One region of the Cytobacillus sp. FSL H8-0458 genome, then DNA from elsewhere that is predicted to be linked to it. Evidence: a T-box and tRNA genes for the amino acid it is inferred to sense, from the RefSeq annotation. Region 1 holds a T-box; the other regions hold tRNA genes.
The links. The T-box of region 1 lies ahead of NYE23_RS01005 (valine--tRNA ligase). A T-box ahead of a tRNA ligase gene usually reads a tRNA of that ligase, here a tRNA-Val.
Positions count from the first base shown of each region.

Region 1 (7,129 bases):
CATTCTGGAAAGTGAGTGGTTAAGGTGGAAGAAAAAAATCGGCTGCAGAAAGTCTCTCCCATTTTAAATCATTATTCATTAGAGCCGCATTTTGTAGAGGATTTTGGGAGAGTTCAGAAGATTTACAGCAGTAAAGGCGTGTTTGCTTTGAAGAAAATAAAGCCTCAGCTTGGAGCGGATTTCATAAGGCATGTACAAACACTCTTTCAAAAAGGCTATAACAGAATAGTTCCCATTTACCCAACGGTGGACGGAAGGTACGCTGTGCTCCATCAGAATGAATTATTTTATTTAATGCCCTGGATGTCTAATGAGGAAAAGGAGGACAGATTTGAGCGGCATCAGCAGATGATTAGGGAATTGGCAAGACTGCACACATTGTCTTCAAGGGAAGTTCCTATAAAAAAGGAAGACCGTACCGAACATTACGAAAATACCTTACAGGAATGGGAGAAAGAAAAGGAGTTTTTGGAGGGATTCATCGAAGCCTGCGAAAGAAAAGAGTATATGTCTCCTTTTGAACTAATGTTTTCCCTATATTACCATGATGTCAGCCAGGCACTAAAATTCTCCACAAACAAATTTAAAGATTGGTATGAAAAAACAAAGGAAAGTGAGAAAGCACGTACGGTCATCATTCATGGAAAAGTTTCAACTGAACATTTTCTATACGATGATAGGGGATATGGCTACTTCACAAATTTCGAAAATGCAAGACAGGGGTCGCCGCTCCATGATTTATTACCGTTTTTATCAAGAACCCTGAAAACATATCCAAAAAGATCGGAAGAATGTGTAGAATGGATTTACACTTATATGAAGTACTTTCCCTTCAGGGATGACGAGATGCTGCTGTTTCAAAGCTACTTTGCTCATCCGGGTCCTATTATCAAAGCTTGCGAACAATATTATAAAGGGGAAGGAAAGAGAGGAGAAAGAAAGGCTGTCCAGCATCTGCAAAGGCAGTATTGGCTTTTGAAAAATATTGAATATGCTGTTATGTGAATCGATGAGATTGAGAGGCAAAAACAGGAAGAAAAAGCGGCAGCAGAAGCTCAAGCACAGGAAGGAGCCCAAAGCTGAAGGATGCGGGCTCCTAAACCAATTGAAGATGAAAGGCGATAGCGATCAGGATGAACAGCGAAAGCAGCAGTACATCGAAGGTAGTAGGCAATAATATTGTTCTTATGCCTTGAAAAACACAGAACGGGATAATGAATTGTGCACATACATTCCTGAAAGTTCTTAACCAGGGAGGCAGTGTGTATGGATTATATTTTCTTCTCATTTGTGCATACCCCTTTCCCCAATGTTATTATATATCCTATGATTAATTTTTCCGTAAAGTGCCTATTTTCATTTTTTTTCTATAACGTCCACGCACCAGGCAATGAATAAGGGCAAATTTATTAGCACTCTAATAGAGACGGTGAATAATATATAAAAAACTGGGGTATCCTTATTGACTATACCAGTATTTTTTCGGTAGTATATTTTATATATAACTTTATATCGATGCTAGGACAGGGAAGAGTACAATGGCCATTTGCCTTTTTAGAGAGGAAACCAGCAGCTGAAAGGTTATCCAGGCAGAACCGTTGGAAGGTCGCCCTAGAGCATCTTTTGCGAAAGGCTTAAGCCAAGTAGTAAAAGACGGGAAATCCGTTATCTGGTTAAGTGTCAACCACTATAAGAATGTCTTTCCCGGATTTTCTTTATTGGTTGAAAAAAAGGTGGTACCGCGAAGCAAACTCCATTCGTCCTTTTATGGCGAGTGGAGTTTTTTATTTTTGCTGATTGCTTTTAGAAAGGAAGAATGACATATGGATAACAATGAATTATCAATGCCGACGAAATATGATCCGCAGGCGATTGAAAAAGGAAGATATGACTGGTGGCTGGAAGGGAAGTTCTTTGAAGCAAAAGATGACAAAACGAAGCAGCCGTATACTATTGTGATTCCGCCTCCGAACGTAACAGGAAAACTTCATCTCGGCCATGCATGGGATACGACGCTGCAGGATATCCTCACCCGAATGAAGCGTATGCAGGGATACGATGTTTTATGGCTTCCTGGTATGGACCATGCAGGTATCGCCACTCAGGCAAAGGTTGAAGAAAAGCTGCGCAATGATGGCAAAAGCCGCTATGATTTAGGCCGTGAAAAATTTGTGGAAGAAACATGGAAATGGAAAGAGGAATATGCCAGCCATATCCGCCAGCAATGGTCAAAGCTTGGATTAGGGCTTGATTACAGCCGTGAACGCTTCACCCTTGATGAAGGCTTATCAAAAGCTGTTAGAGAGGTTTTCGTTTCACTATATAATAAAGGATTGATTTACCGCGGCGAGTACATCATCAACTGGGATCCGTCTACGAAAACAGCGCTTTCTGATATCGAAGTTATATATAAGGATGTTCAAGGTGCTTTCTACCATATGAGATATCCACTGACAGACGGTTCGGGACATATCGAAATTGCCACTACACGCCCTGAAACGATGCTTGGGGATACAGCTGTAGCAGTACACCCGGAAGATGACCGTTATAAGCATTTGATCGGCAAGACGGTTAAACTGCCGATCATAGGACGGGAAATTCCAATTATTGCTGATGATTATGTTGAAATGGACTTCGGGTCAGGTGCAGTAAAAATTACACCGGCTCATGACCCAAACGATTTCGAAATTGGAAACCGCCACAATCTTGAAAGAATCCTTGTAATGAATGAAGACGGCACGATGAACACGAGAGCCGGTAAATACCAGGGTATGGACCGCTTTGAATGCCGCAAGCAGATCGTAAAGGACCTTCAGGAAGAAGGAGTACTTTTCAAAATTGAAGAGCATATGCATTCTGTGGGCCATTCAGAGCGCAGCGGTGCAGTAGTTGAACCATACCTTTCAACACAATGGTTTGTAAAAATGCAGCCTCTTGCGGATGAAGCCATCGCGCTTCAAGATAAAGAGGAAAAAGTGAACTTTGTTCCGGAGCGATTTGAAAAAACTTATCTGCGCTGGATGGAAAATATCCGTGACTGGTGTATTTCACGACAGCTTTGGTGGGGACACCGCATCCCGGCCTGGTATCACAAGGAGACGGGTGAGGTTTACGTAGGTCATGAAGCTCCTGAAGATAGTGAAAACTGGGAACAGGATAAAGATGTATTAGATACATGGTTCAGTTCAGCATTATGGCCGTTTTCAACGATGGGCTGGCCGGATACTGACTCTGCTGACTTTAAGAGATATTATCCGACTGCGGCCCTTGTAACAGGCTATGACATTATTTTCTTCTGGGTATCACGAATGATTTTCCAGGGGCTCGAATTTACAGGAGAGCGTCCATTCCAGGATGTATTAATTCATGGTCTTGTTCGTGACTCACAGGGACGCAAGATGAGTAAGTCACTTGGAAATGGCGTTGATCCGATGGATGTAATAGACCAGTATGGTGCCGATTCACTCCGCTACTTCCTTTCAACAGGAAGCTCGCCGGGACAGGATCTTCGCTTCACTATGGAAAAGGTAGAGGCAACCTGGAACTTTGCCAATAAAATCTGGAACGCATCCCGTTTTGCTCTAATGAATATGGATGGATTAACATTCGAAGAAATTGATTTAAGCGGTGAAAAGTCTGTTGCTGATAAATGGATATTAACCCGTTTGAATGAAACAATCGAGACTGTTACAAGATTGTCTGACCGCTATGAGTTTGGAGAGGTTGGCCGAGTGCTGTACAACTTCATCTGGGATGATTTCTGCGACTGGTATATTGAAATGGCGAAGCTTCCGCTGTATGGAGAAGATGAGGCTGCCAAGAAAACAACGAGATCCATCCTGGCATATGTTCTGGATAACACAATGCGTCTCCTTCATCCATTTATGCCATTTATCACAGAGGAAATCTGGCAGAACCTTCCTCATTCAGGCGAATCCATTACGGTTGCCCAGTGGCCGGCAGTAAAGGATGAATACACAGACAACCAGGCAGCAAATGAAATGAAGCTGCTTGTTGAAATCATCCGTTCTGTCCGCAACAGCCGTGCTGAAGTGAACACGCCGATGAGCAAGAAGATTAAAATGATGGTAAAGGCTAAGGACCAGGAGATTCTTGCTACACTGGAAAATAACCGTGCCTATATTGAACGCTTCTGTAATCCTGAGGAACTGGTGCTGGCTTTAGAGGTTGAGACACCTGATAAGGCGATGACAGCAGTTGTGACTGGTGCAGAAATTATCCTGCCGCTTGAGGGCCTGATTAATATCGAAGAAGAAGTGGCCAGACTGCAGAAAGAATGGGATAAATTAAATAAAGAAGTAGAACGTGTTCAAAAGAAACTTTCAAACGAAGGCTTCATTAAAAAAGCGCCTGAAAAGGTAATTGAAGAAGAGAAAGCAAAAGAACAAGACTACAGCGAGAAGAGAGCAGCTGTAGAAGCTCGCATTAGAGAGCTAAAAGGAGAATAATTAATAGTTGCGGAAGGCGGGTCCACATCAAGGATTCGTCTTCCTTCCTGTATAACGGAGGTGCATATATATGTTTACTGCTTATGAGGAAGCACTGGAATGGATTCATTCAAGGCTGAGACTGGGGATGAAGCCGGGACTTCAGAGAATGGAATGGATGATGGAAAAACTCGGGCATCCGGAGAGAAGAATTAAGTCTGTTCATATTGGCGGAACGAATGGAAAAGGCTCAACAGTTACGTTTTTAAGATCCATTCTTCAAGAGGCGGGTTATTCGGTCGGGACTTTTACATCGCCATATTTTGAGAATTTTAATGAACGTATTTCCCTAAACGGAACTCCAATTGGAGATGAAGATCTTGTTCAGCTTGCCAATGATATATATTCGCTGGCTGTTGAATTGGAACAGACGGAACTTGGCGGTCCAACTGAGTTTGAAATCATTACTGCCATGGCTTTTCAATATTTTGGTCATGTAAGACCGGTGGATCTTGTATTGTTTGAAGTGGGGCTTGGCGGCAGATATGACTCCACTAACATCATTTATCCCGTGTTATCAATCATAACAAGCATCGGGCTCGATCATACAGCCATACTGGGGGATACATATGAGAAAATCGCTTTTGAAAAAGCGGGAATCATTAAACCTGGAATCAGTGTTATTACCGCTGTCAAACAGGAAGAAGCACTCGCTGTTATCCAAGATAAAGCTTCAGGCCTAAAGGCCCCGATTTATCAGCTGGGGAAGGAATTTGCTATTTCGAATCATAAATCCCTCGTCCAGGGTGAGTTTTTCTCACTTGAGACAGTCTTTCAGGATTTCCGTGATCTTGAGACAGGAATGAGCGGGAAACACCAGACAGAAAATGCTTCCCTTGCTGTAATGGCAGCAGAGCTATTAAATAAGTTTTATTCTTTCTTAATAGATGAAAAACACATAAGAGGCGGATTGAAAACAGCATTCTGGCCTGGCAGATTTGAAATTGTATCTCATGACCCGCTGGTGGTAATAGATGGAGCTCATAATGAAGAAGGTATATCTGCATTAACTGCTGAGCTGGAAAAGCGTTTTGGGGAAAGAAGCAAAAAGATTGTATTTGCTGCGCTGGCTGATAAAAAGCTTGATAAAATGATCAGTAAGCTTGATTCTGCTGCAGACTGCATCACCTTTACAGAATTTAACTTTCCGAGAGCAGCATCAGCTGAAGATTTATATAATCTCAGCAAAAACAGCAGGAAACAATTTCATTCAGATTGGAAAGAGCTATTGGAGACTGAATTGTGCAAATCAGGAAAAAACAGCGTCCTTGTCATAACCGGATCCCTTTACTTCCTCTCAGAAGTGAAGCCTGCTCTTTTGAAACTTTTGGAAAACAATCAATGGAAATATGACAAAAGTTAGAAAATTTGATAAAATGTTTTTATTATCCGACTATTTTCCTGAATAAATTGGAGGAGGGGAAAAAGATAGTTAGTTCACGAGCCAAAAAAATAATATGGTTATTATGGATACTGTTATTTCCCGCAGGTTCCATGCTAACCTATCATTTTTACCCTCCCGGCCTTTCAGGACAGGGAATCAGTTTATTTGCCTTCTTTATTTTAATGTTTCTCGTTTCTTCCATGCCGATGGTTGTCAATAATACACCCATCTTTTTGATTCAATGGGTTTCCATGGCAGTATTCTTAACTTTTGGTCTTCTTGCTGAAATGATCATGGTCCAGATGGGTGTCCTGGTACTTCTTTTAAGACTTAAAATACAGAAAGATCAGCTGTTTCGTCTGCCGCTTAACTCACTTTTGTTCTTTACGGTCTCTTTTTTGAGCGGGCTGGCTTACTTTGCGATGGGAGGCAAAACAGGCATAGATCTAATTGCCAATCCTCAGTATTTCTGGGTTGCGGCCGCCTACCCGGTCATTCACTTTACACTAAATCAGATATTAATCAGCGTAATTCAGGCTGCATTGTACGGCAGGAGAATATCCTTTCTGGAAAAAGACCTTATATGGGAGACAGTCACTTCACTCATAACATTCCCGATTGGCCTTATCCTTTACATACTTTATTCTGAAGTGGGAATTCTTGCACTCCTGTTTGTAGGTGTGCCATTTGTAAGTCTTTCAATCATACTTCATCTTTATTACTCAAGTGAAAAGGTGATTGATTACCTTCAAAAAGCCTCAGAAATAAGCCATCAAATGGCCGAGCGCCTTGATGTGAATGAGGTTATGGAGCTTTTTATTTTGAAATTGAGCGACATGATTCCTGTTGATTATGCCTATATCCTTGATATTAAAGATAATGGTGAACTTCACTCCATTTTCCGGATAGAGCATGAACTAATTAAGCCGAATGATCTTATGCCTACCAAAAAAAATGAGGGAATCAGCGGATTGGTTTTAGATACCAGAAAATCTGCCCTTTTTCATTCGAAAAAGAAATGGAAAAACATTGCTAAGGAATTCTTGCCTGAAGATGCTGAGAGCATCCTTTGTGTTCCGATAGTCCGAAGTAATGAAGTATTGGGGGGTCTGCTGCTTTCCTCAACAAAAAAGAGGGCATATGAAAAGTCGCAGCTCATGATTGTCGATATATTATGTTCGCATTTTGCAATTGCCATTGAGAATGCCAGGCACTATGAAGAAACAAAAGCCAAAAG
Region 1 is NZ_JBBOBR010000001.1:219,827-226,955, forward strand. It holds partial or broken gene ysxE (spore coat protein YsxE) at 25-1,083, shown strand; gene NYE23_RS01000 (hypothetical protein) at 1,097-1,288, opposite strand; T-box leader at 1,512-1,768, shown strand; gene NYE23_RS01005 (valine--tRNA ligase) at 1,824-4,469, shown strand; gene NYE23_RS01010 (bifunctional folylpolyglutamate synthase/dihydrofolate synthase) at 4,540-5,871, shown strand; gene NYE23_RS01015 (sensor domain-containing diguanylate cyclase) at 6,003-7,129, shown strand, end outside.

Region 2 (7,129 bases), 2.9 Mb from region 1:
TTAAGTCCTGTGCGTCTGCCAGTTCCGCCACCCCGGCGTGTATCAGCGAATCAAGATTTAAATTATGGAGGCGGCAACCGGATTCGAACCGGTGGTAAAGGTTTTGCAGACCTCTGCCTTACCACTTGGCTATGCCGCCATAAAAACAATGAAATTCTGGAGCGGAAGACGGGATTCGAACCCGCGACCCCCACCTTGGCAAGGTGATGTTCTACCACTGAACTACTTCCGCAAAATGGCTGGGCTAGCAGGATTCGAACCTGCGAGTGACGGAGTCAAAGTCCGGTGCCTTACCGCTTGGCTATAGCCCAATGAACGTTTCATAATACATTTATATGAGAGTTACACTTGTACTGTTACATTAAAATATGGGGCGACTGATGGGAATCGAACCCACGAGTGTCGGAGCCACAATCCGATGCGTTAACCACTTCGCCACAGCCGCCATAATAATATTGGCAGGGGTAGTAGGAATCGAACCCACATCAAAGGTTTTGGAGACCTTCGTTTTACCATTAAACTATACCCCTATATAAATGGTGGAGGGGGGCAGATTCGAACTGCCGAACCCGAAGGAGCGGATTTACAGTCCGCCGCGTTTAGCCACTTCGCTACCCCTCCATATTAACATAAAAAAATGGTGCCGGCGAGAGGACTTGAACCCCCAACCTACTGATTACAAGTCAGTTGCTCTACCAATTGAGCTACACCGGCTAATCACATAACAAGGTGGCTCAGGACGGAATCGAACCGCCGACACAAGGATTTTCAGTCCTTTGCTCTACCGACTGAGCTACTGAGCCATATTAAGATATTTTGCCTAAATAAAATTTGGCTTCGTCCTTCGTCCCGATTTATCAATCGGTACGCTGAAGTCTTTCAAGGCAGCTTATTCGGTCGTGCTCTACCGACTGAGCTACTGAGCCATATATAAAAAATGGCGGTCCGGACGGGACTCGAACCCGCGACCTCCTGCGTGACAGGCAGGCATTCTAACCAACTGAACTACCGGACCGGATTGCGGGGGCAGGATTTGAACCTGCGACCTTCGGGTTATGAGCCCGACGAGCTACCGGACTGCTCCACCCCGCGATAATAGTATTAATGTGATTTTTCTATGCTCACATTTTGTATTTCATCTCGCAGCTTATTCAATGATGTACCGCCCCCGATTTCAGAAAGATTATTCAAGCAGCAGCTCAATCGGTGCGCTGAAGTAATTCCTTCGAAGGTTATTCGGGCGTGCTCCACCCCGCGATAATAAAATAATATGGTGGAGGATGACGGGATCGAACCGCCGACCCTCTGCTTGTAAGGCAGATGCTCTCCCAGCTGAGCTAATCCTCCAAAATGGTGACCCCTACGGGATTCGAACCCGTGTTACCGCCGTGAAAGGGCGGTGTCTTAACCGCTTGACCAAGGGGCCAATATGAAATTAAAATGGCGGAGAGCAAGGGATTTGAACCCTTGATACGCGGTTAGCGTATACACGATTTCCAATCGTGCTCCTTCGGCCACTCGGACAGCTCTCCATTTGGCTCCGCAGGTAGGATTCGAACCTACGACCGTTCGGTTAACAGCCGAATGCTCTACCACTGAGCTACTGCGGAATAATGATATTTGTAAAACAGCCCGGCAGCGTCCTACTCTCACAAGGGGACAGCCCCTAACTACCATCGGCGCTGAGAAGCTTAACTTCCGTGTTCGGTATGGGAACGGGTGTGACCTTCACGCTATCGCCACCAGACTATTTTTTCAGAGACAAGTATTATTATACCGTCTTTCTATCATTTTTCAAGAGGAAATTTACTTTTTTTCGTTCCCTCAAAACTAGATAATGCATGAAGAAGTATTTGCCGAGTATTCACCAATGACTTGTCTAGCTTCGGCTCCTAACTTCTCGGCCGTTTCGATCCGTCCCTCCAAATCCCAAAACCAGGATTTGAATGGCCGGCTCTCCAACGTCTCTCGAAGTTGAACAGTCGCCTCCGCTTTTCGTTTTGGTTAAGTCCTCGATCGATTAGTATCAGTCAGCTCCACATGTCGCCACGCTTCCACCTCTGACCTATCAACCTGATCATCTTTCAGGGATCTTACTAGCTTGACGCTATGGGAAATCTCATCTCGAGGGGGGCTTCATGCTTAGATGCTTTCAGCACTTATCCCTTCCGCACATAGCTACCCAGCGATGCCTTTGGCAAGACAACTGGTACACCAGCGGTGCGTCCATCCCGGTCCTCTCGTACTAAGGACAGCTCCTCTCAAATTTCCTGCGCCCACGACGGATAGGGACCGAACTGTCTCACGACGTTCTGAACCCAGCTCGCGTACCGCTTTAATGGGCGAACAGCCCAACCCTTGGGACCGACTACAGCCCCAGGATGCGATGAGCCGACATCGAGGTGCCAAACCTCCCCGTCGATGTGGACTCTTGGGGGAGATAAGCCTGTTATCCCCGGGGTAGCTTTTATCCGTTGAGCGATGGCCCTTCCATGCGGAACCACCGGATCACTAAGCCCGACTTTCGTCCCTGCTCGACTTGTAGGTCTCGCAGTCAAGCTCCCTTGTGCCTTTACACTCTGCGAATGATTTCCAACCATTCTGAGGGAACCTTTGGGCGCCTCCGTTACTTTTTAGGAGGCGACCGCCCCAGTCAAACTGCCCACCTGACACTGTCTCCCGCCCCGATCAGGGGCGCGGGTTAGAATTTCAATACAGCCAGGGTAGTATCCCACCGACGCCTCCACCGAAGCTGGCGCTCCGGCTTCTCAGGCTCCTACCTATCCTGTACAAGCTGTACCAAAATTCAATATCAGGCTACAGTAAAGCTCCACGGGGTCTTTCCGTCCTGTCGCGGGTAACCTGCATCTTCACAGGTACTATAATTTCACCGAGTCTCTCGTTGAGACAGTGCCCAGATCGTTACGCCTTTCGTGCGGGTCGGAACTTACCCGACAAGGAATTTCGCTACCTTAGGACCGTTATAGTTACGGCCGCCGTTTACTGGGGCTTCGATTCAAAGCTTCGCTTGCGCTAACCTCTCCTCTTAACCTTCCAGCACCGGGCAGGCGTCAGCCCCTATACTTCGCCTTGCGGCTTCGCAGAGACCTGTGTTTTTGCTAAACAGTCGCCTGGGCCTATTCACTGCGGCTCATCAGGGCTATTCACCCTAATGAGCACCCCTTCTCCCGAAGTTACGGGGTCATTTTGCCGAGTTCCTTAACGAGAGTTCTCTCGCTCACCTTAGGATTCTCTCCTCGCCTACCTGTGTCGGTTTGCGGTACGGGCACCTTTTCCCTCGCTAGAGGCTTTTCTTGGCAGTGTGGAATCAGGAACTTCGGTACTAAATTTCCCTCGCCGTCACAGCTCAGCCTGTGTGGTAACGGGATTTGCCTCGTTACCGGCCTAACTGCTTGGACGCGCTAATCCAGCAGCGCGCTTACCCTATCCTCCTGCGTCCCCCCATTGCTCAAACGGTAAAGAGGTGGTACAGGAATATCAACCTGTTGTCCATCGCCTACGCTTTTCAGCCTCGGCTTAGGTCCCGACTAACCCTGAGCGGACGAGCCTTCCTCAGGAAACCTTAGGCATTCGGTGGATGGGATTCTCACCCATCTTTCGCTACTCATACCGGCATTCTCACTTCTAAGCGCTCCACCAGTCCTTGCGGTCTGGCTTCAACGCCCTTAGAACGCTCTCCTACCACTGACATCGGAAGATGTCAATCCACAGCTTCGGTGATACGTTTAGCCCCGGTACATTTTCGGCGCGGAGTCACTCGACCAGTGAGCTATTACGCACTCTTTAAATGGTGGCTGCTTCTAAGCCAACATCCTGGTTGTCTAAGCAACTCCACATCCTTTTCCACTTAACGTATACTTTGGGACCTTAGCTGGTGGTCTGGGCTGTTTCCCTCTTGACTACGGATCTTATCACTCGCAGTCTGACTCCCATGGATAAGTCTTTGGCATTCGGAGTTTGTCTGAATTCGGTAACCCGATGGGGGCCCCTAGTCCAAACAGTGCTCTACCTCCAAGACTCTTACTACATGAGGCTAGCCCTAAAGCTATTTCGGAGAGAACCAGCTATCTCCAGGTTCGATTGGAATTTCTCCGCTACCCACACCTCATCCCCGCACTTTTCAACGTGCGTGGGTTCGGGCCTCCATCCAGTGTTACCTGGACTTCACCCTGGACATGGGTAGATCACCTGGTTTCGGGTCTACGACCACATACTCATTCGCCCTATTCAGACTCGCTTTCGCTGCGGCTCCGTCTTATCAACTTAACCTCGCATGTAATCGTAACTCGCCGGTTCATTCTACAAAAGGCACGCTATCACCCATTAACGGGCTCTAACTACTTGTAGGCACACGGTTTCAGGATCTCTTTCACTCCCCTTCCGGGGTGCTTTTCACCTTTCCCTCACGGTACTGGTTCACTATCGGTCACTAGGGAGTATTTAGCCTTGGGAGATGGTCCTCCCTGCTTCCGACGGGATTTCTCGTGTCCCGCCGTACTCAGGATCCACTCTGGAGGGAACGAAGTTTCAACTACAGGGCTTTTACCTTCTCTGGCCGGCCTTTCCAGACCTGTTCATTTACCTCGTTCCTTTGTAACTCCGTGTAGAGTGTCCTACAACCCCAGGAGGCAAGCCTCCTGGTTTGGGCTAATCCCGTTTCGCTCGCCGCTACTCAGGGAATCGCGTTTGCTTTCTCTTCCTCCGGGTACTTAGATGTTTCAGTTCCCCGGGTCTGCCTTCCATATCCTATGTATTCAGATAAGGATCCCATCCCATTACGGATAGGGGGTTTCCCCATTCGGAAATCTCCGGATCAAAGCTTACTTACAGCTCCCCGAAGCATATCGGTGTTAGTACCGTCCTTCATCGGCTCCTAGTGCCAAGGCATTCACCGTGCGCCCTTTCTAACTTAACCTACTTCGGCCGCTGATCGACTGCAGATCTCTGCGTCAGCTCTCTCGCTCCGCTCCTCACGTACTAAAGTACGCTCCGGTGCTCACTCAGTCGCTTCCTTGATCTCCTTGCCGCTCATCGTCCTCATGGTTTGTGCTCTTACTTATTTTTAAATAAGAGAAAAAAACTAAGATGGCGATTACTCGGTTATTGCTTCTTCATTAACATTATCTAGTTTTCAAAGAACGAATCTTTCATTGAGAGATTGAACTCTCAAAACTGAACGAACAAAGAACGTCACGTTTCTTGTAAATATTCCTTAGAAAGGAGGTGATCCAGCCGCACCTTCCGATACGGCTACCTTGTTACGACTTCACCCCAATCATCTGTCCCACCTTAGGCGGCTGGCTCCAAAAGGTTACCCCACCGACTTCGGGTGTTACAAACTCTCGTGGTGTGACGGGCGGTGTGTACAAGGCCCGGGAACGTATTCACCGCGGCATGCTGATCCGCGATTACTAGCGATTCCGGCTTCATGCAGGCGAGTTGCAGCCTGCAATCCGAACTGAGAATGGTTTTATGGGATTCGCTTAACCTCGCGGTTTCGCAGCCCTTTGTACCATCCATTGTAGCACGTGTGTAGCCCAGGTCATAAGGGGCATGATGATTTGACGTCATCCCCACCTTCCTCCGGTTTGTCACCGGCAGTCACCTTAGAGTGCCCAACTGAATGCTGGCAACTAAGATCAAGGGTTGCGCTCGTTGCGGGACTTAACCCAACATCTCACGACACGAGCTGACGACAACCATGCACCACCTGTCATCCTGTCCCCCGAAGGGGAACGCCCTATCTCTAGGGTTGTCAGGAGATGTCAAGACCTGGTAAGGTTCTTCGCGTTGCTTCGAATTAAACCACATGCTCCACCGCTTGTGCGGGCCCCCGTCAATTCCTTTGAGTTTCAGCCTTGCGGCCGTACTCCCCAGGCGGAGTGCTTAATGCGTTTGCTGCAGCACTAAAGGGCGGAAACCCTCTAACACTTAGCACTCATCGTTTACGGCGTGGACTACCAGGGTATCTAATCCTGTTTGCTCCCCACGCTTTCGCGCCTCAGCGTCAGTTACAGACCAAAGAGTCGCCTTCGCCACTGGTGTTCCTCCACATCTCTACGCATTTCACCGCTACACGTGGAATTCCACTCTTCTCTTCTGCACTCAAGTTCCCCAGTTTCCAATGACCCTCCCCGGTTGAGCCGGGGGCTTTCACATCAGACTTAAGGAACCGCCTGCGCGCGCTTTACGCCCAATAATTCCGGACAACGCTTGCCACCTACGTATTACCGCGGCTGCTGGCACGTAGTTAGCCGTGGCTTTCTGGTCAGGTACCGTCAAGGTACCGGCAGTTACTCCGGTACTTGTTCTTCCCTGACAACAGAGTTTTACGATCCGAAAACCTTCATCACTCACGCGGCGTTGCTCCGTCAGACTTTCGTCCATTGCGGAAGATTCCCTACTGCTGCCTCCCGTAGGAGTCTGGGCCGTGTCTCAGTCCCAGTGTGGCCGATCACCCTCTCAGGTCGGCTACGCATCGTGGCCTTGGTGAGCCGTTACCTCACCAACTAGCTAATGCGCCGCGGGCCCATCTGTAAGTGATAGCGAGATGCCATCTTTCAGCTTTTCCTCATGTGAGGAAAAGAGTTATCCGGTATTAGCCCCGGTTTCCCGGAGTTATCCCAGTCTTACAGGCAGGTTGCCCACGTGTTACTCACCCGTCCGCCGCTGACTTCAGGGAGCAAGCTCCCATCTGTCCGCTCGACTTGCATGTATTAGGCACGCCGCCAGCGTTCGTCCTGAGCCAGGATCAAACTCTCCATATAAGAGTTGATTAAGCTCGAGTTGTCTTTTCATAAAAGACTAATGATTTAAACGTTGACGTTTTTGTTCGTTCAGTTTTCAAAGATCAATTTCTCTTGTTATATTTTACCTAATCGCTTAGAAGCGACTTTATCAATATAACATGTGTTGATTTTATCTGTCAACACTTTTTTTAAAGTTATCCGTCGTCTGTGAAAATGTTTTTCGTTCATATCGCAGCGACGGATATAAATATAACAAGGATTTAAATAAAGGTCAATAGATTTTAAAGTTTTTTTACGATAATTTTTTTTTGAGTTTGTAATACCTGTGATAAATTCCTTGACCTTTTGTTTCTATGTTT
Region 2 is NZ_JBBOBR010000001.1:3,091,602-3,098,730, forward strand. It holds tRNA gene NYE23_RS15125 (tRNA-Leu) at 1-37, opposite strand, end outside; tRNA gene NYE23_RS15130 (tRNA-Cys) at 66-139, opposite strand; tRNA gene NYE23_RS15135 (tRNA-Gly) at 158-232, opposite strand; tRNA gene NYE23_RS15140 (tRNA-Gln) at 237-311, opposite strand; tRNA gene NYE23_RS15145 (tRNA-His) at 370-445, opposite strand; tRNA gene NYE23_RS15150 (tRNA-Trp) at 457-530, opposite strand; tRNA gene NYE23_RS15155 (tRNA-Tyr) at 538-621, opposite strand; tRNA gene NYE23_RS15160 (tRNA-Thr) at 639-714, opposite strand; tRNA gene NYE23_RS15165 (tRNA-Phe) at 731-803, opposite strand; tRNA gene NYE23_RS15170 (tRNA-Asp) at 939-1,015, opposite strand; tRNA gene NYE23_RS15175 (tRNA-Met) at 1,019-1,092, opposite strand; tRNA gene NYE23_RS15180 (tRNA-Val) at 1,272-1,347, opposite strand; tRNA gene NYE23_RS15185 (tRNA-Glu) at 1,352-1,426, opposite strand; tRNA gene NYE23_RS15190 (tRNA-Ser) at 1,442-1,532, opposite strand; tRNA gene NYE23_RS15195 (tRNA-Asn) at 1,536-1,610, opposite strand; rRNA gene rrf (5S ribosomal RNA) at 1,631-1,747, opposite strand; rRNA gene NYE23_RS15205 (23S ribosomal RNA) at 2,001-4,936, opposite strand; rRNA gene NYE23_RS15210 (16S ribosomal RNA) at 5,238-6,788, opposite strand; gene NYE23_RS15215 (nucleotidyltransferase-like protein) at 7,063-7,129, opposite strand, start outside.
Region 2: it encodes a tRNA-Val, which carries the amino acid that the T-box ahead of NYE23_RS01005 (valine--tRNA ligase) is inferred to sense. The anticodon was not compared.

Region 3 (7,129 bases), 3.8 Mb from region 1:
TTCTACATCATCCTCCGGCAGCCTCGCATCTGAAGCGATTTGAGAATACATGTTCAATCCATCCGTTCCGGCGACCTCTGCATCCAGATAATAATCAGGCTTCTTTTTTCTGATTCTGTCTATACAAAGGTTAGTGGCAATCCGATAGAGCCATGTGGAAAATTTCAAGTCAATATTAAAGCTGGCAATATTTACATAAGCTCTTAAGAAGGCCTCCTGAGCGATATCCTCTGCCTCATGCCTGTTTCCCAGCATTCTGTAGCAAATCTGAAAAACTTTATCTTTGTATATTTCAACAACTTCAGCATAAGCATCCTGGTCGCCTTTTAATACTTGCTTTATCCTATTTTTTACGAGTGTCTCCATTTTTTTACCTCCGCTCCAGTGCGGCTAATCGATAATACGAATCGATAGCGGAAAAGGTTTCGTTTTAATTAAAAAACATTCAATTTCTATATTAGCAAATTTTTACTTATTCTGGTTTATTTTTTTTCTTTTAGGGTATAAAAGTACTAAAATTATCGAAAAGGGTTGGTTACAGTGTGTGTTAAGGAATTATTGAGAGATATAGAGGATTGCCGGACAAGAATGATTCAATTAGCAGCTTCCGGATCTTTTACAGATCACATGGTAGTTGATACCAGCAATAAACTTGATGAACTTCTAAATAAATATTATACACTTACAGCAAAAAAATGAGCAGAACTTGTCTAAGTTCTGCTCATTTTTATTTTCCTTTATTATAGAAGCTTTTCTCCAAATAGTGAACCCATAAGTGCAACTGCTACAGTAGCTGTTTTGTTTTTGTCATCCAAAATGGGATTAACCTCTACAAATTCAGCCGATGTAATAATTTGTGCTTCTGCAAGCATCTCCATGGCCAAGTGGCTTTCACGGTAGCTGATGCCGCCAATAACCGGAGTTCCGACACCCGGTGCATCATGTGGATCCAGCCCATCCAAATCAAGAGACAGATGAACACCATCTGTATTTCTTTCTTTTAAATATGTAATAGATTCTTCCATGACCTTTGTCATACCAAGACGATCAATTTCATGCATGGTGTACACTTTAATGCCTTTTTCCTTAATAAGCTCCCGTTCTCCTTCATCCAATGACCTTGCCCCAATAATGACAATATTCTCCGGCTTAACCTTTGGACCATATCCCCCTACATTGGTTAAAAGCGGATGGCCCATACCCAGGCTTACAGCAAGCGGCATGCCATGAATGTTTCCTGAAGGTGATGTCTCAGCTGTATTTAAATCACCATGGGCATCATACCAGATTACCCCAAGATTGGAATAGTGCTTCGATACCCCTGCCAATGTTCCAATCGCAATGCTATGGTCGCCGCCGAGCACTAATGGAAAAGAACCGCCTTTTATTGCGTGATCAACTTTTTCTGCAAGCATTTCTGTTTTTTCAGCAATAAGGTGCAAGTTTCGAAGATTTGAATTTGGATCGATTTGAACCTCCGGACGGCCGACAGCAATATCGCCCTGGTCATGAATTTCTTCAAATAAACATTTTAATCGTTCATTCACTCCGGCATAACGAATCGCACTTGGCCCCATATCCACACCGCGTCTCATCTGGCCAAGATCCATCGGCATCCCAATTATCGATAATTTCTGTCTATTCATAATATAAGTCCTCCCTTTCCCTTCATATATACATTTTAACCGCTTTCAATCATATGACTCAACTCGACAAAATCGTGTATATATATGCGCTGCCGGGGGTGAAGGTCCTAATTTTCCGATGTATATATGATATTTATAAAATAAAAAATCCTTAAACCACATGGGTTTAAGGATTGGTATATTATGTATGTTGGTGGAGCCTAGCGGGATCGAACCGCTGACCTCCTGCGTGCAAAGCAGGCGCTCTCCCAGCTGAGCTAAGGCCCCATTTGGAGCGGAAGACGGGATTCGAACCCGCGACCCCCACCTTGGCAAGGTGATGTTCTACCACTGAACTACTTCCGCAGTATATTTGTATTTACAAGTAAGACCTTCAGGACTCGATTCCTAAGGTCTGCGTTTTTCTATAAAGTGAGCCATGAAGGACTCGAACCTTCGACCCTCTGATTAAAAGTCAGATGCTCTACCGACTGAGCTAATGGCTCATAATATAATACTGTTGCCTAAACTGTGCTTCAAAGCCCTTTGGTCTTTGTCGCAGATTTTAAAAGCTTGCCATTCAGAGATGTAACGCCTCGATGCTGCAATCTTTTAAAATCCTCTACCGATTGAGCTAATGGCTCATACTCATAAAAATGGCTGGGCTAGCAGGATTCGAACCTGCGAGTGACGGAGTCAAAGTCCGGTGCCTTACCGCTTGGCTATAGCCCAATAATTACAAAATAAAAAGGACATTCTTAGCTTGTCCAGTTTTTGTGATTTTATTAAGTATAAGTGGTGGAGGGGGGCAGATTCGAACTGCCGAACCCGAAGGAGCGGATTTACAGTCCGCCGCGTTTAGCCACTTCGCTACCCCTCCATCTGCGAAAAACAGATGGTGCCGGCGAGAGGACTTGAACCCCCAACCTACTGATTACAAGTCAGTTGCTCTACCAATTGAGCTACACCGGCAAATATGGTGGAGGATGACGGGATCGAACCGCCGACCCTCTGCTTGTAAGGCAGATGCTCTCCCAGCTGAGCTAATCCTCCATTATGGTGACCCCTACGGGATTCGAACCCGTGTTACCGCCGTGAAAGGGCGGTGTCTTAACCGCTTGACCAAGGGGCCTAGTATTCTAGTTGTCTACATTAAGAGAGCTTCCAACCGGGCTCGAACCGGTGACCTCTTCCTTACCATGGAAGTGCTCTACCTGCTGAGCTATGGAAGCAGCAGCTCATAATTCCCATAAGGGGCTTTATGAAAATGGCTCCGCAGGCAGGATTCGAACCTGCGACCGTTCGGTTAACAGCCGAATGCTCTACCACTGAGCTACTGCGGAAAAGTGGTATTATAAAACAGCCTGGCAACGTCCTACTCTCACAAGGGGACAGCCCCTAACTACCATCGGCGCTGAGAAGCTTAACTTCCGTGTTCGGTATGGGAACGGGTGTGACCTTCTCGCTATCGCCACCAGACTATTTTCAAAAGACAAGTATGATTATACTTTCTTTTGTAGTTTTTTTCAAGAGGAAATTTCATTTTCGTTCCCTCAAAACTAGATAATGTATGAAGAAGCATTTGCCGAGTATTCACCAATGACTTGGTTAAGTCCTCGATCGATTAGTATCAGTCAGCTCCACATGTCGCCACGCTTCCACCTCTGACCTATCAACCTGATCATCTTTCAGGGATCTTACTAGCTTGACGCTATGGGAAATCTCATCTCGAGGGGGGCTTCATGCTTAGATGCTTTCAGCACTTATCCCTTCCGCACATAGCTACCCAGCGATGCCTTTGGCAAGACAACTGGTACACCAGCGGTGCGTCCATCCCGGTCCTCTCGTACTAAGGACAGCTCCTCTCAAATTTCCTGCGCCCACGACGGATAGGGACCGAACTGTCTCACGACGTTCTGAACCCAGCTCGCGTACCGCTTTAATGGGCGAACAGCCCAACCCTTGGGACCGACTACAGCCCCAGGATGCGATGAGCCGACATCGAGGTGCCAAACCTCCCCGTCGATGTGGACTCTTGGGGGAGATAAGCCTGTTATCCCCGGGGTAGCTTTTATCCGTTGAGCGATGGCCCTTCCATGCGGAACCACCGGATCACTAAGCCCGACTTTCGTCCCTGCTCGACTTGTAGGTCTCGCAGTCAAGCTCCCTTGTGCCTTTACACTCTGCGAATGATTTCCAACCATTCTGAGGGAACCTTTGGGCGCCTCCGTTACTTTTTAGGAGGCGACCGCCCCAGTCAAACTGCCCACCTGACACTGTCTCCCGCCCCGATCAGGGGCGCGGGTTAGAATTTCAATACAGCCAGGGTAGTATCCCACCGACGCCTCCACCGAAGCTGGCGCTCCGGTTTCTCAGGCTCCTACCTATCCTGTACAAGCTGTACCAAAATTCAATATCAGGCTACAGTAAAGCTCCACGGGGTCTTTCCGTCCTGTCGCGGGTAACCTGCATCTTCACAGGTACTATAATTTCACCGAGTCTCTCGTTGAGACAGTGCCCAGATCGTTACGCCTTTCGTGCGGGTCGGAACTTACCCGACAAGGAATTTCGCTACCTTAGGACCGTTATAGTTACGGCCGCCGTTTACTGGGGCTTCGATTCAAAGCTTCGCTTGCGCTAACCTCTCCTCTTAACCTTCCAGCACCGGGCAGGCGTCAGCCCCTATACTTCGCCTTGCGGCTTCGCAGAGACCTGTGTTTTTGCTAAACAGTCGCCTGGGCCTATTCACTGCGGCTCATCAGGGCTATTCACCCTAATGAGCACCCCTTCTCCCGAAGTTACGGGGTCATTTTGCCGAGTTCCTTAACGAGAGTTCTCTCGCTCACCTTAGGATTCTCTCCTCGCCTACCTGTGTCGGTTTGCGGTACGGGCACCTTTTCCCTCGCTAGAGGCTTTTCTTGGCAGTGTGGAATCAGGAACTTCGGTACTAAATTTCCCTCGCCGTCACAGCTCAGCCTGTGTGGTAACGGGATTTGCCTCGTTACCGGCCTAACTGCTTGGACGCGCTAATCCAGCAGCGCGCTTACCCTATCCTCCTGCGTCCCCCCATTGCTCAAACGGTAAAGAGGTGGTACAGGAATATCAACCTGTTGTCCATCGCCTACGCTTTTCAGCCTCGGCTTAGGTCCCGACTAACCCTGAGCGGACGAGCCTTCCTCAGGAAACCTTAGGCATTCGGTGGATGGGATTCTCACCCATCTTTCGCTACTCATACCGGCATTCTCACTTCTAAGCGCTCCACCAGTCCTTGCGGTCTGGCTTCAACGCCCTTAGAACGCTCTCCTACCACTGACATCGGAAGATGTCAATCCACAGCTTCGGTGATACGTTTAGCCCCGGTACATTTTCGGCGCGGAGTCACTCGACCAGTGAGCTATTACGCACTCTTTAAATGGTGGCTGCTTCTAAGCCAACATCCTGGTTGTCTAAGCAACTCCACATCCTTTTCCACTTAACGTATACTTTGGGACCTTAGCTGGTGGTCTGGGCTGTTTCCCTCTTGACTACGGATCTTATCACTCGCAGTCTGACTCCCATGGATAAGTCTTTGGCATTCGGAGTTTGTCTGAATTCGGTAACCCGATGGGGGCCCCTAGTCCAAACAGTGCTCTACCTCCAAGACTCTTACTACATGAGGCTAGCCCTAAAGCTATTTCGGAGAGAACCAGCTATCTCCAGGTTCGATTGGAATTTCTCCGCTACCCACACCTCATCCCCGCACTTTTCAACGTGCGTGGGTTCGGGCCTCCATCCAGTGTTACCTGGACTTCACCCTGGACATGGGTAGATCACCTGGTTTCGGGTCTACGACCACATACTCATTCGCCCTATTCAGACTCGCTTTCGCTGCGGCTCCGTCTTATCAACTTAACCTCGCATGTAATCGTAACTCGCCGGTTCATTCTACAAAAGGCACGCTATCACCCATTAACGGGCTCTAACTACTTGTAGGCACACGGTTTCAGGATCTCTTTCACTCCCCTTCCGGGGTGCTTTTCACCTTTCCCTCACGGTACTGGTTCACTATCGGTCACTAGGGAGTATTTAGCCTTGGGAGATGGTCCTCCCTGCTTCCGACGGGATTTCTCGTGTCCCGCCGTACTCAGGATCCACTCTGGAGGGAACGAAGTTTCAACTACAGGGCTTTTACCTTCTCTGGCCGGCCTTTCCAGACCTGTTCATTTACCTCGTTCCTTTGTAACTCCGTGTAGAGTGTCCTACAACCCCAGGAGGCAAGCCTCCTGGTTTGGGCTAATCCCGTTTCGCTCGCCGCTACTCAGGGAATCGCGTTTGCTTTCTCTTCCTCCGGGTACTTAGATGTTTCAGTTCCCCGGGTCTGCCTTCCATATCCTATGTATTCAGATAAGGATCCCATCCCATTACGGATAGGGGGTTTCCCCATTCGGAAATCTCCGGATCAAAGCTTACTTACAGCTCCCCGAAGCATATCGGTGTTAGTACCGTCCTTCATCGGCTCCTAGTGCCAAGGCATTCACCGTGCGCCCTTTCTAACTTAACCGTATTTGACAGGTTCATCGAAGATGAACAAAATCAAAGGTTTTTAACTCTATTTAACATAGAGAGAATTCACTAAAATGGCGATTACTCGGTTATTGCTTCTTCATAATCATTATCTAGTTTTCAAAGAACGAATCTTTCATTGAGAGATTGAACTCTCAAAACTGAACGAACAAAGAACGTCACGTTTCTTGTAAATATTCCTTAGAAAGGAGGTGATCCAGCCGCACCTTCCGATACGGCTACCTTGTTACGACTTCACCCCAATCATCTGTCCCACCTTAGGCGGCTGGCTCCAAAAGGTTACCCCACCGACTTCGGGTGTTACAAACTCTCGTGGTGTGACGGGCGGTGTGTACAAGGCCCGGGAACGTATTCACCGCGGCATGCTGATCCGCGATTACTAGCGATTCCGGCTTCATGCAGGCGAGTTGCAGCCTGCAATCCGAACTGAGAATGGTTTTATGGGATTCGCTTAACCTCGCGGTTTCGCAGCCCTTTGTACCATCCATTGTAGCACGTGTGTAGCCCAGGTCATAAGGGGCATGATGATTTGACGTCATCCCCACCTTCCTCCGGTTTGTCACCGGCAGTCACCTTAGAGTGCCCAACTGAATGCTGGCAACTAAGATCAAGGGTTGCGCTCGTTGCGGGACTTAACCCAACATCTCACGACACGAGCTGACGACAACCATGCACCACCTGTCATCCTGTCCCCCGAAGGGGAACGCCCTATCTCTAGGGTTGTCAGGAGATGTCAAGACCTGGTAAGGTTCTTCGCGTTGCTTCGAATTAAACCACATGCTCCACCGCTTGTGCGGGCCCCCGTCAATTCCTTTGAGTTTCAGCCTTGCGGCCGTACTCCCCAGGCGGAGTGCTTAATGCGTTTGCTGCAGCACTAAAGGGCGGAAACCCTCTAACACTTAGCACTCATCGTTTACGGCGTGGACTACCAGGGTATCTAA
Region 3 is NZ_JBBOBR010000001.1:4,021,963-4,029,091, forward strand. It holds gene sigW (RNA polymerase sigma factor SigW) at 1-366, opposite strand, end outside; gene NYE23_RS20175 (aspartyl-phosphate phosphatase Spo0E family protein) at 541-699, shown strand; gene rocF (arginase) at 741-1,646, opposite strand; tRNA gene NYE23_RS20185 (tRNA-Ala) at 1,838-1,913, opposite strand; tRNA gene NYE23_RS20190 (tRNA-Gly) at 1,917-1,991, opposite strand; tRNA gene NYE23_RS20195 (tRNA-Lys) at 2,059-2,131, opposite strand; tRNA gene NYE23_RS20200 (tRNA-Gln) at 2,283-2,357, opposite strand; tRNA gene NYE23_RS20205 (tRNA-Tyr) at 2,422-2,505, opposite strand; tRNA gene NYE23_RS20210 (tRNA-Thr) at 2,522-2,597, opposite strand; tRNA gene NYE23_RS20215 (tRNA-Val) at 2,603-2,678, opposite strand; tRNA gene NYE23_RS20220 (tRNA-Glu) at 2,683-2,757, opposite strand; tRNA gene NYE23_RS20225 (tRNA-Thr) at 2,785-2,857, opposite strand; tRNA gene NYE23_RS20230 (tRNA-Asn) at 2,894-2,968, opposite strand; rRNA gene rrf (5S ribosomal RNA) at 2,988-3,104, opposite strand; rRNA gene NYE23_RS20240 (23S ribosomal RNA) at 3,230-6,165, opposite strand; rRNA gene NYE23_RS20245 (16S ribosomal RNA) at 6,373-7,129, opposite strand, start outside.
Region 3: it encodes a tRNA-Val, which carries the amino acid that the T-box ahead of NYE23_RS01005 (valine--tRNA ligase) is inferred to sense. The anticodon was not compared.

Region 4 (7,129 bases), on a different contig from region 1:
TGACCATATTGGAGAGAACAAAATCGATCAGCCTATAGCGGCCTGCAAACGGAACAGCTGCGAGCGACCTGTGTACTGTCAATTCCTCTAAATCTTCATGATAGGTTGTTGCGTCTATTACACCAAGCATTTTCTTCTTCATGACATTCCCTCCCGTTTATTGGCCAGGAGCCGTTTTTGGCATCCAGCTGTAAATTAAGAACAAATTCCCTTTATCATTTCCTGTGTTATCAGAATAATTTCATCATCTTCTTCGGAAGCACTAATCACAACGCCATCAGGTATGTTCATTCCGCTTGGCACAATCGCCTTTTCAATATAAACATTTTCACCAATTACAGCATCAGGCATGATGACTGATTCACGAATCACCGTATTCTTCCCAACCAGAACCCCTTGAAAAAGCACTGACTTTTCAACTTCGCCCTCAACCGTACAGCCTTCATTTATCAAAGACTCTGCAACCTCTGCTTGAGTTGAAATATACTGTGGAGGGTGATTCGGATTCACCGAATAAATCCGCCAATCATGATCAAAAAGATTCAGCTCGCATTCATCATCCAGTAAATCCATATTTGCTTCCCACAGGCTCTTAACTGTACCAACGTCCTTCCAATAGCCATTGAACGGGTAAGCGAACAGCTTTTTATTTTCGTCAAGCATTAATGGAATGATATCCTTCCCGAAGTCATGGCTTGATTCCGGATTGCGGTCATCCATTTCCAAATATTCCTTTAAAACAGACCAATTAAAAATATATATTCCCATGGAGGCCAGATTATTTTTGGGATATGCTGGTTTTTCCTCAAATTCCGCGACCCGCATCTCCTCATCTGTGTTCATGATGCCAAACCTGCTTGCCTCCGGCCAAGGCACTTCAATAACAGAAATAGTGGCATCCGCACCTTTTTCAATATGATAATTCAGCATCAGCTCATAATTCATTTTATAAATATGATCACCGGATAAAATCAGGACATATTCAGGATCATACTGCTTTAAATAGTTAAGGTTTTGATAAATGGCACTGGCTGTTCCCGTATACCATTTGACCTCCGATGATTCGCTGTAAGGGGGCAGCACTGTCACGCCGCCGTTCTTTCTGTCAAGATCCCATGCGCTGCCTATGCCAATATACGAATTCAGAACCAGCGGCTGGTATTGTGTCAGAACACCGACTGTATCAATTCCGGAATTGGTGCAATTGCTCAATGTAAAATCAATGATCCTATACTTTCCTCCAAAAGGAACGGCCGGTTTCGCCAGGCTTTTTGTCAGAGAACTAAGCCTGCTCCCTTTCCCTCCTGCTAATAGCATTGCGACGCACTTTTTCTTTCCCATTTCCCTTCCTCTCCTTTCGATGTTTTACAGGGCGTAATATTGAAATGCCAAATGGCGGAATAGACATTTCCAAACTGAACGGCTTGCCATGAAACTCAATTTCCTCACTCTTAAGGACCCTCTTGTTAATGCAATTTGATCCTCCAAAGCTATCACTGTCACTGTTAAGTATTTCCCGATAAGATCCCCTATTTGGAACGCCTATACGGAATTTAGGATATATAGCCGGTGTAAAATTGCAGACAATCACGAGATAATCATCCTCTTTAGAGCCTTTCCTGATAAAAGAAAAGATGGATTGGTGCGAATTATGACAATCAATCCATTCAAAGCCATCCTGAAGGTGATCAAGCTCAAAAAGAGGCTTGGAACGTTTATAAACTTTGATTAATTCTTTCACATAATCATTTGCTTTTTTATGCATCTCGTAATCCAGCAGATGCCAATCAAGCTGTTCTTTGTCTTTCCATTCGGAAAACTGCCCGAGCTCATTCCCCATGAAAAGAAGCTTTTTGCCGGGATGGGCAATCATATAGCCTAGCAGGAGCCTGTATTGGGCAAACTTTTGCCAGTAATCTCCCGGCATTTTATCCAGCAGCGATTTTTTTCCATGGACAACTTCATCATGTGAAAAAGGCAGTATGAAGTTCTCTGTAAAAGCATACAAGAGTGAAAATGTCATTTTCCCATGGACACCAGATCGCCTCTCGGGCTCTGTTTCCATATATGTAAGAACGTCATTCATCCAGCCCATATTCCATTTATAATGAAAACCCAGCCCTCCATAATGAACTGGTGCGGTCACTTGCGGCCAATCTGTTGAATCCTCTGCCATCATGAGAAAGGAGGAATCATATTGTGACACCACTTTATTGAGGTTTTGCAGAAAACGGGTACCAAACGGATTTTCTGTTTTTCCATCCCGGTTCGGCCAATAGATCATATTAGCGACCGCATCAACCCGGAAGCCGTCAATATGGTATTTCTCCATCCAAAAAACAGCATTGGAAATAAGAAAGCTCTGCACTTCATTTTTGCCGAGATCAAAATTGGCGGTGCCCCATACCCGGTTCTCTCTGTCGCCTTCTGTTTCATACTCATACAAATACGAACCATCAAACTGATGAAGGCCATGGGCATCTTTGCAGAAGTGCCCCGGCACCCAGTCCAGTATCACCCCAACACCATGCTGGTGGCATTGATCAACAAAATACATAAAATCATGCGGACTGCCATAACGGCTGGTAACAGAGTAATAACCTGTTCCCTGATAGCCCCAGGAAGCGTCGAGCGGATGCTCAATTAGAGGAAGCAATTCTATATGCGTAAACCCATGCTCCACCACATAAGGTATTAATTCATCTGCAAGCTCCCGGTAGGTATACAGACTTCCAGATTCTTTTTGTTTCCACGAACCCAGATGGACCTCATAAATGACTGCAGGCTCCGTAAAAATAGGCTTCTTTTCTTTTTTTTGCATCCATTTGCTGTCATTCCACTGATACCCGTCCAGCGAATATACTTTAGAAGCTGTATTCGGCCTGACTTCTGAAAAAAAGCTATAAGGATCTGCCTTTAATAGCATATCTCCTCTCTTTGTTGTAATTTCATACTTATACAAGGCACCCTCCATGTTTCCATCCAGCTGAATAATCCAGACACCTTCATTATTCACTCTATGTAAGGTATAGCCTTCTCCATTCCAATCATTAAAATCACCGACTAGTCTGATAATTTCAGCATTCGGTGCCCACACACAAAAACGGGTAATCACTGATTCTCCGTTTGAAACTACATGTGCACCAAATAACTGGTGACTCTCATAAAGTGTACCTTCATGGAACAAATGCAACTGATAATCGGTTGGAAACAAAATATCCACTACCATCCTTCTCCACACCCAGTCTCGTTTCTTTTGACTTTCCTGTTATATTCGCTGAACCTGAGAAAAGTCCTTGTAAAAGTTTTTTTAATTTTATGACAACAATGTTCATATTCTGCTAATAACCGATAGCATTTTGCCTATTTTAACAGGTTTCGCATAATCTCCGGTAAACTTAGACAAAATAAAACAAAATATGCAAGCGAAAAATGAAAGGAGAATAATATTTTGGGCAATAAAGAAGAGGAGATTTTATTGAATGAGGCATCCAAAAAGGAAATAAGGATTCCGCTATTTGAAGCACCGGATGGAAAGATTATGGCCACTGGTGATATGTTTAGGGGCCCCTATACGGGAATATCTTCTGATATCGATCTGAATAATCCCGGCAATAAATTAAGCAGGGATGAAGAGAAATTTGATTAAATAGGAGCGGAAATGAACCGTAAAAGGGAGTTATACAAGGACAACAAAAAAGCTGCCAACAAATTGTTGACAGCTTTTTTGTATGACCCCTACGGGATTCGAACCCGTGTTACCGCCGTGAAAGGGCGGTGTCTTAACCGCTTGACCAAGGGGCCAATATGGCGGAGAAGGAGGGATTTGAACCCTCGCGCCGGTTACCCGACCTACACCCTTAGCAGGGGCGCCTCTTCAGCCACTTGAGTACTTCCCCATATATGGCTCCGCAGGTAGGATTCGAACCTACGACCGTTCGGTTAACAGCCGAATGCTCTACCACTGAGCTACTACGGAACAATAATTAAAATGGTGGGCCTAAATGGACTCGAACCATCGACCTCACGCTTATCAGGCGTGCGCTCTAACCAGCTGAGCTATAGGCCCATATGTGTTGGAGCGGGTGAAGGGAATCGAACCCTCATCATCAGCTTGGAAGGCTGAGGTTTTACCACTAAACTACACCCGCGTAAGATTCTAAATGGTGGCTCAGGACGGAATCGAACCGCCGACACAAGGATTTTCAGTCCTTTGCTCTACCGACTGAGCTACTGAGCCATATAAATTTATTAATCCTAAAGCTTGAAACATGTGCTTCAAAGTCCTGCGTTCTTTGTCGCAGATTTTAAAAGCATGCTATTCGATGATGTTAAGCTTCGCAGCTGCATTCTTTTAAAATCCTCTACCGACTGAGCTACTGAGCCACATTCTATATTTTTTTGTAAAAATGGCGGTCCGGACGGGACTCGAACCCGCGACCTCCTGCGTGACAGGCAGGCATTCTAACCAACTGAACTACCGGACCAGATTGCGGGGGCAGGATTTGAACCTGCGACCTTCGGGTTATGAGCCCGACGAGCTACCGGACTGCTCCACCCCGCGACAATATTATTAAAATAAAATATGGAGGAGGAAAGGGGATTCGAACCCCTGCGCGGTTTGACCCGCCTGTCGGTTTTCAAGACCGATCCCTTCAGCCGGACTTGGGTATTCCTCCGTATAAGAAAAGTGGTGGACCTTGTAGGACTCGAACCTACGACCGGACGGTTATGAGCCGTCTGCTCTAACCAGCTGAGCTAAAGGTCCAGCATCGTTTAATTAAATGGTAGCGGCGGAGGGGATCGAACCCCCGACCTCACGGGTATGAACCGTACGCTCTAGCCAGCTGAGCTACACCGCCAAAATAGTAAATATAATTATGGTGGAGCCTAGCGGGATCGAACCGCTGACCTCCTGCGTGCAAAGCAGGCGCTCTCCCAGCTGAGCTAAGGCCCCAAAGATTAATGGTCGGGAAGACAGGATTCGAACCTGCGACCCCTTGGTCCCAAACCAAGTGCTCTACCAAGCTGAGCTACTCCCCGTTAATATGGCGCGCCCGAGAGGAGTCGAACCCCTAACCTTTTGATCCGTAGTCAAACGCTCTATCCAATTGAGCTACGGGCGCAATATTAAATTCTACTGGTGCCGAGGACCGGAATCGAACCGGTACGGTAGTCACCTACCGCAGGATTTTAAGTCCTGTGCGTCTGCCAGTTCCGCCACCCCGGCAATAAATGGAGCGGAAGACGGGATTCGAACCCGCGACCCCCACCTTGGCAAGGTGATGTTCTACCACTGAACTACTTCCGCATAAATAATGGTGCGGGTGAAGGGAGTCGAACCCCCACGCCTTGCGGCGCCAGATCCTAAGTCTGGTGCGTCTGCCAATTCCGCCACACCCGCAATATGAAATTAAAAATGGTGAGCCATGAAGGACTCGAACCTTCGACCCTCTGATTAAAAGTCAGATGCTCTACCGACTGAGCTAATGGCTCATATTCTATAAAAAGAACTGAAGTGGTGCCGGCGAGAGGACTTGAACCCCCAACCTACTGATTACAAGTCAGTTGCTCTACCAATTGAGCTACACCGGCAGCTTGTACATTTAAATTAATGGTGGAGGATGACGGGATCGAACCGCCGACCCTCTGCTTGTAAGGCAGATGCTCTCCCAGCTGAGCTAATCCTCCATTATTAATTGCCCGGCAGCGTCCTACTCTCACAAGGGGACAGCCCCTAACTACCATCGGCGCTGAGAAGCTTAACTTCCGTGTTCGGTATGGGAACGGGTGTGACCTTCTCGCTATCGCCACCAGACTATTTTTCAAAGACAAGTTTTATTATACCGTCTTTTCAGGATTTTTCAAGAGGAAATTTCATTTTTTCATTCCCTCAAAACTAGATAATGTATGAAGAAGCATTTGCCGAGTATTCACCAATGACTTGTCTAGCTTCGGCTCCTAACTTCTCGGCTGTTTCGATCCGTCCCTCCAAATCCCAAAACCAGGATTTGAATGGCCGGCTCTCCAACGTCTCTCGAAGTTGAACAGTCGCCTCCGCTTTTCGTTTTGGTTAAGTCCTCGATCGATTAGTATCAGTCAGCTCCACATGTCGCCACGCTTCCACCTCTGACCTATCAACCTGATCATCTTTCAGGGATCTTACTAGCTTGACGCTATGGGAAATCTCATCTCGAGGGGGGCTTCATGCTTAGATGCTTTCAGCACTTATCCCTTCCGCACATAGCTACCCAGCGATGCCTTTGGCAAGACAACTGGTACACCAGCGGTGCGTCCATCCCGGTCCTCTCGTACTAAGGACAGCTCCTCTCAAATTTCCTGCGCCCACGACGGATAGGGACCGAACTGTCTCACGACGTTCTGAACCCAGCTCGCGTACCGCTTTAATGGGCGAACAGCCCAACCCTTGGGACCGACTACAGCCCCAGGATGCGATGAGCCGACATCGAGGTGCCAAACCTCCCCGTCGATGTGGACTCTTGGGGGAGATAAGCCTGTTATCCCCGGGGTAGCTTTTATCCGTTGAGCGATGGCCCTTCCATGCGGAACCACCGGATCACTAAGCCCGACTTTCGTCCCTGCTCGACTTGTAGGTCTCGCAGTCAAGCTCCCTTGTGCCTTTACACTCTGCGAATGATTTCCAACCATTCTGAGGGAACCTTTGGGCGCCTCCGTTACTTTTTAGGAGGCGACCGCCCCAGTCAAACTGCCCACCTGACACTGTCTCCCGCCCCGATCAGGGGCGCGGGTTAGAATTTCAATACAGCCAGGGTAGTATCCCACCGACGCCTCCACCGAAGCTGGCGCTCCGGCTTCTCAGGCTCCTACCTATCCTGTACAAGCTGTACCAAAATTCAATATCAGGCTACAGTAAAGCTCCACGGGGTCTTTCCGTCCTGTCGCGGGTAACCTGCATCTTCACAGGTACTATAATTTCACCGAGTCTCTCGTTGAGACAGTGCCCAGATCGTTACGCCTTTCGTGCGGGTCGGAACTTACCCGACAAGGAATTTCGCTACCTTAGGACCGTTATAGTTACGGCCGCCGTTTACTGGGGCTTCGATTCAAAGCTTCGCTTGCGCTAACCTCTCCTCTTAACCTTCCAGCA
Region 4 is NZ_JBBOBR010000005.1:34,430-41,558, forward strand. It holds gene NYE23_RS25090 (sugar phosphate nucleotidyltransferase) at 1-142, opposite strand, end outside; gene NYE23_RS25095 (glucose-1-phosphate adenylyltransferase) at 196-1,341, opposite strand; gene glgB (1,4-alpha-glucan branching enzyme) at 1,283-3,229, opposite strand; gene NYE23_RS25105 (hypothetical protein) at 3,452-3,649, shown strand; tRNA gene NYE23_RS25110 (tRNA-Glu) at 3,733-3,804, opposite strand; tRNA gene NYE23_RS25115 (tRNA-Ser) at 3,809-3,899, opposite strand; tRNA gene NYE23_RS25120 (tRNA-Asn) at 3,905-3,979, opposite strand; tRNA gene NYE23_RS25125 (tRNA-Ile) at 3,993-4,069, opposite strand; tRNA gene NYE23_RS25130 (tRNA-Gly) at 4,078-4,151, opposite strand; tRNA gene NYE23_RS25135 (tRNA-Phe) at 4,165-4,240, opposite strand; tRNA gene NYE23_RS25140 (tRNA-Asp) at 4,411-4,487, opposite strand; tRNA gene NYE23_RS25145 (tRNA-Met) at 4,491-4,564, opposite strand; tRNA gene NYE23_RS25150 (tRNA-Ser) at 4,587-4,679, opposite strand; tRNA gene NYE23_RS25155 (tRNA-Ile) at 4,692-4,768, opposite strand; tRNA gene NYE23_RS25160 (tRNA-Met) at 4,786-4,862, opposite strand; tRNA gene NYE23_RS25165 (tRNA-Ala) at 4,882-4,957, opposite strand; tRNA gene NYE23_RS25170 (tRNA-Pro) at 4,967-5,043, opposite strand; tRNA gene NYE23_RS25175 (tRNA-Arg) at 5,050-5,126, opposite strand; tRNA gene NYE23_RS25180 (tRNA-Leu) at 5,142-5,230, opposite strand; tRNA gene NYE23_RS25185 (tRNA-Gly) at 5,237-5,311, opposite strand; tRNA gene NYE23_RS25190 (tRNA-Leu) at 5,320-5,404, opposite strand; tRNA gene NYE23_RS25195 (tRNA-Lys) at 5,421-5,496, opposite strand; tRNA gene NYE23_RS25200 (tRNA-Thr) at 5,520-5,595, opposite strand; tRNA gene NYE23_RS25205 (tRNA-Val) at 5,616-5,691, opposite strand; rRNA gene rrf (5S ribosomal RNA) at 5,702-5,818, opposite strand; rRNA gene NYE23_RS25215 (23S ribosomal RNA) at 6,070-7,129, opposite strand, start outside.
Region 4: it encodes a tRNA-Val, which carries the amino acid that the T-box ahead of NYE23_RS01005 (valine--tRNA ligase) is inferred to sense. The anticodon was not compared.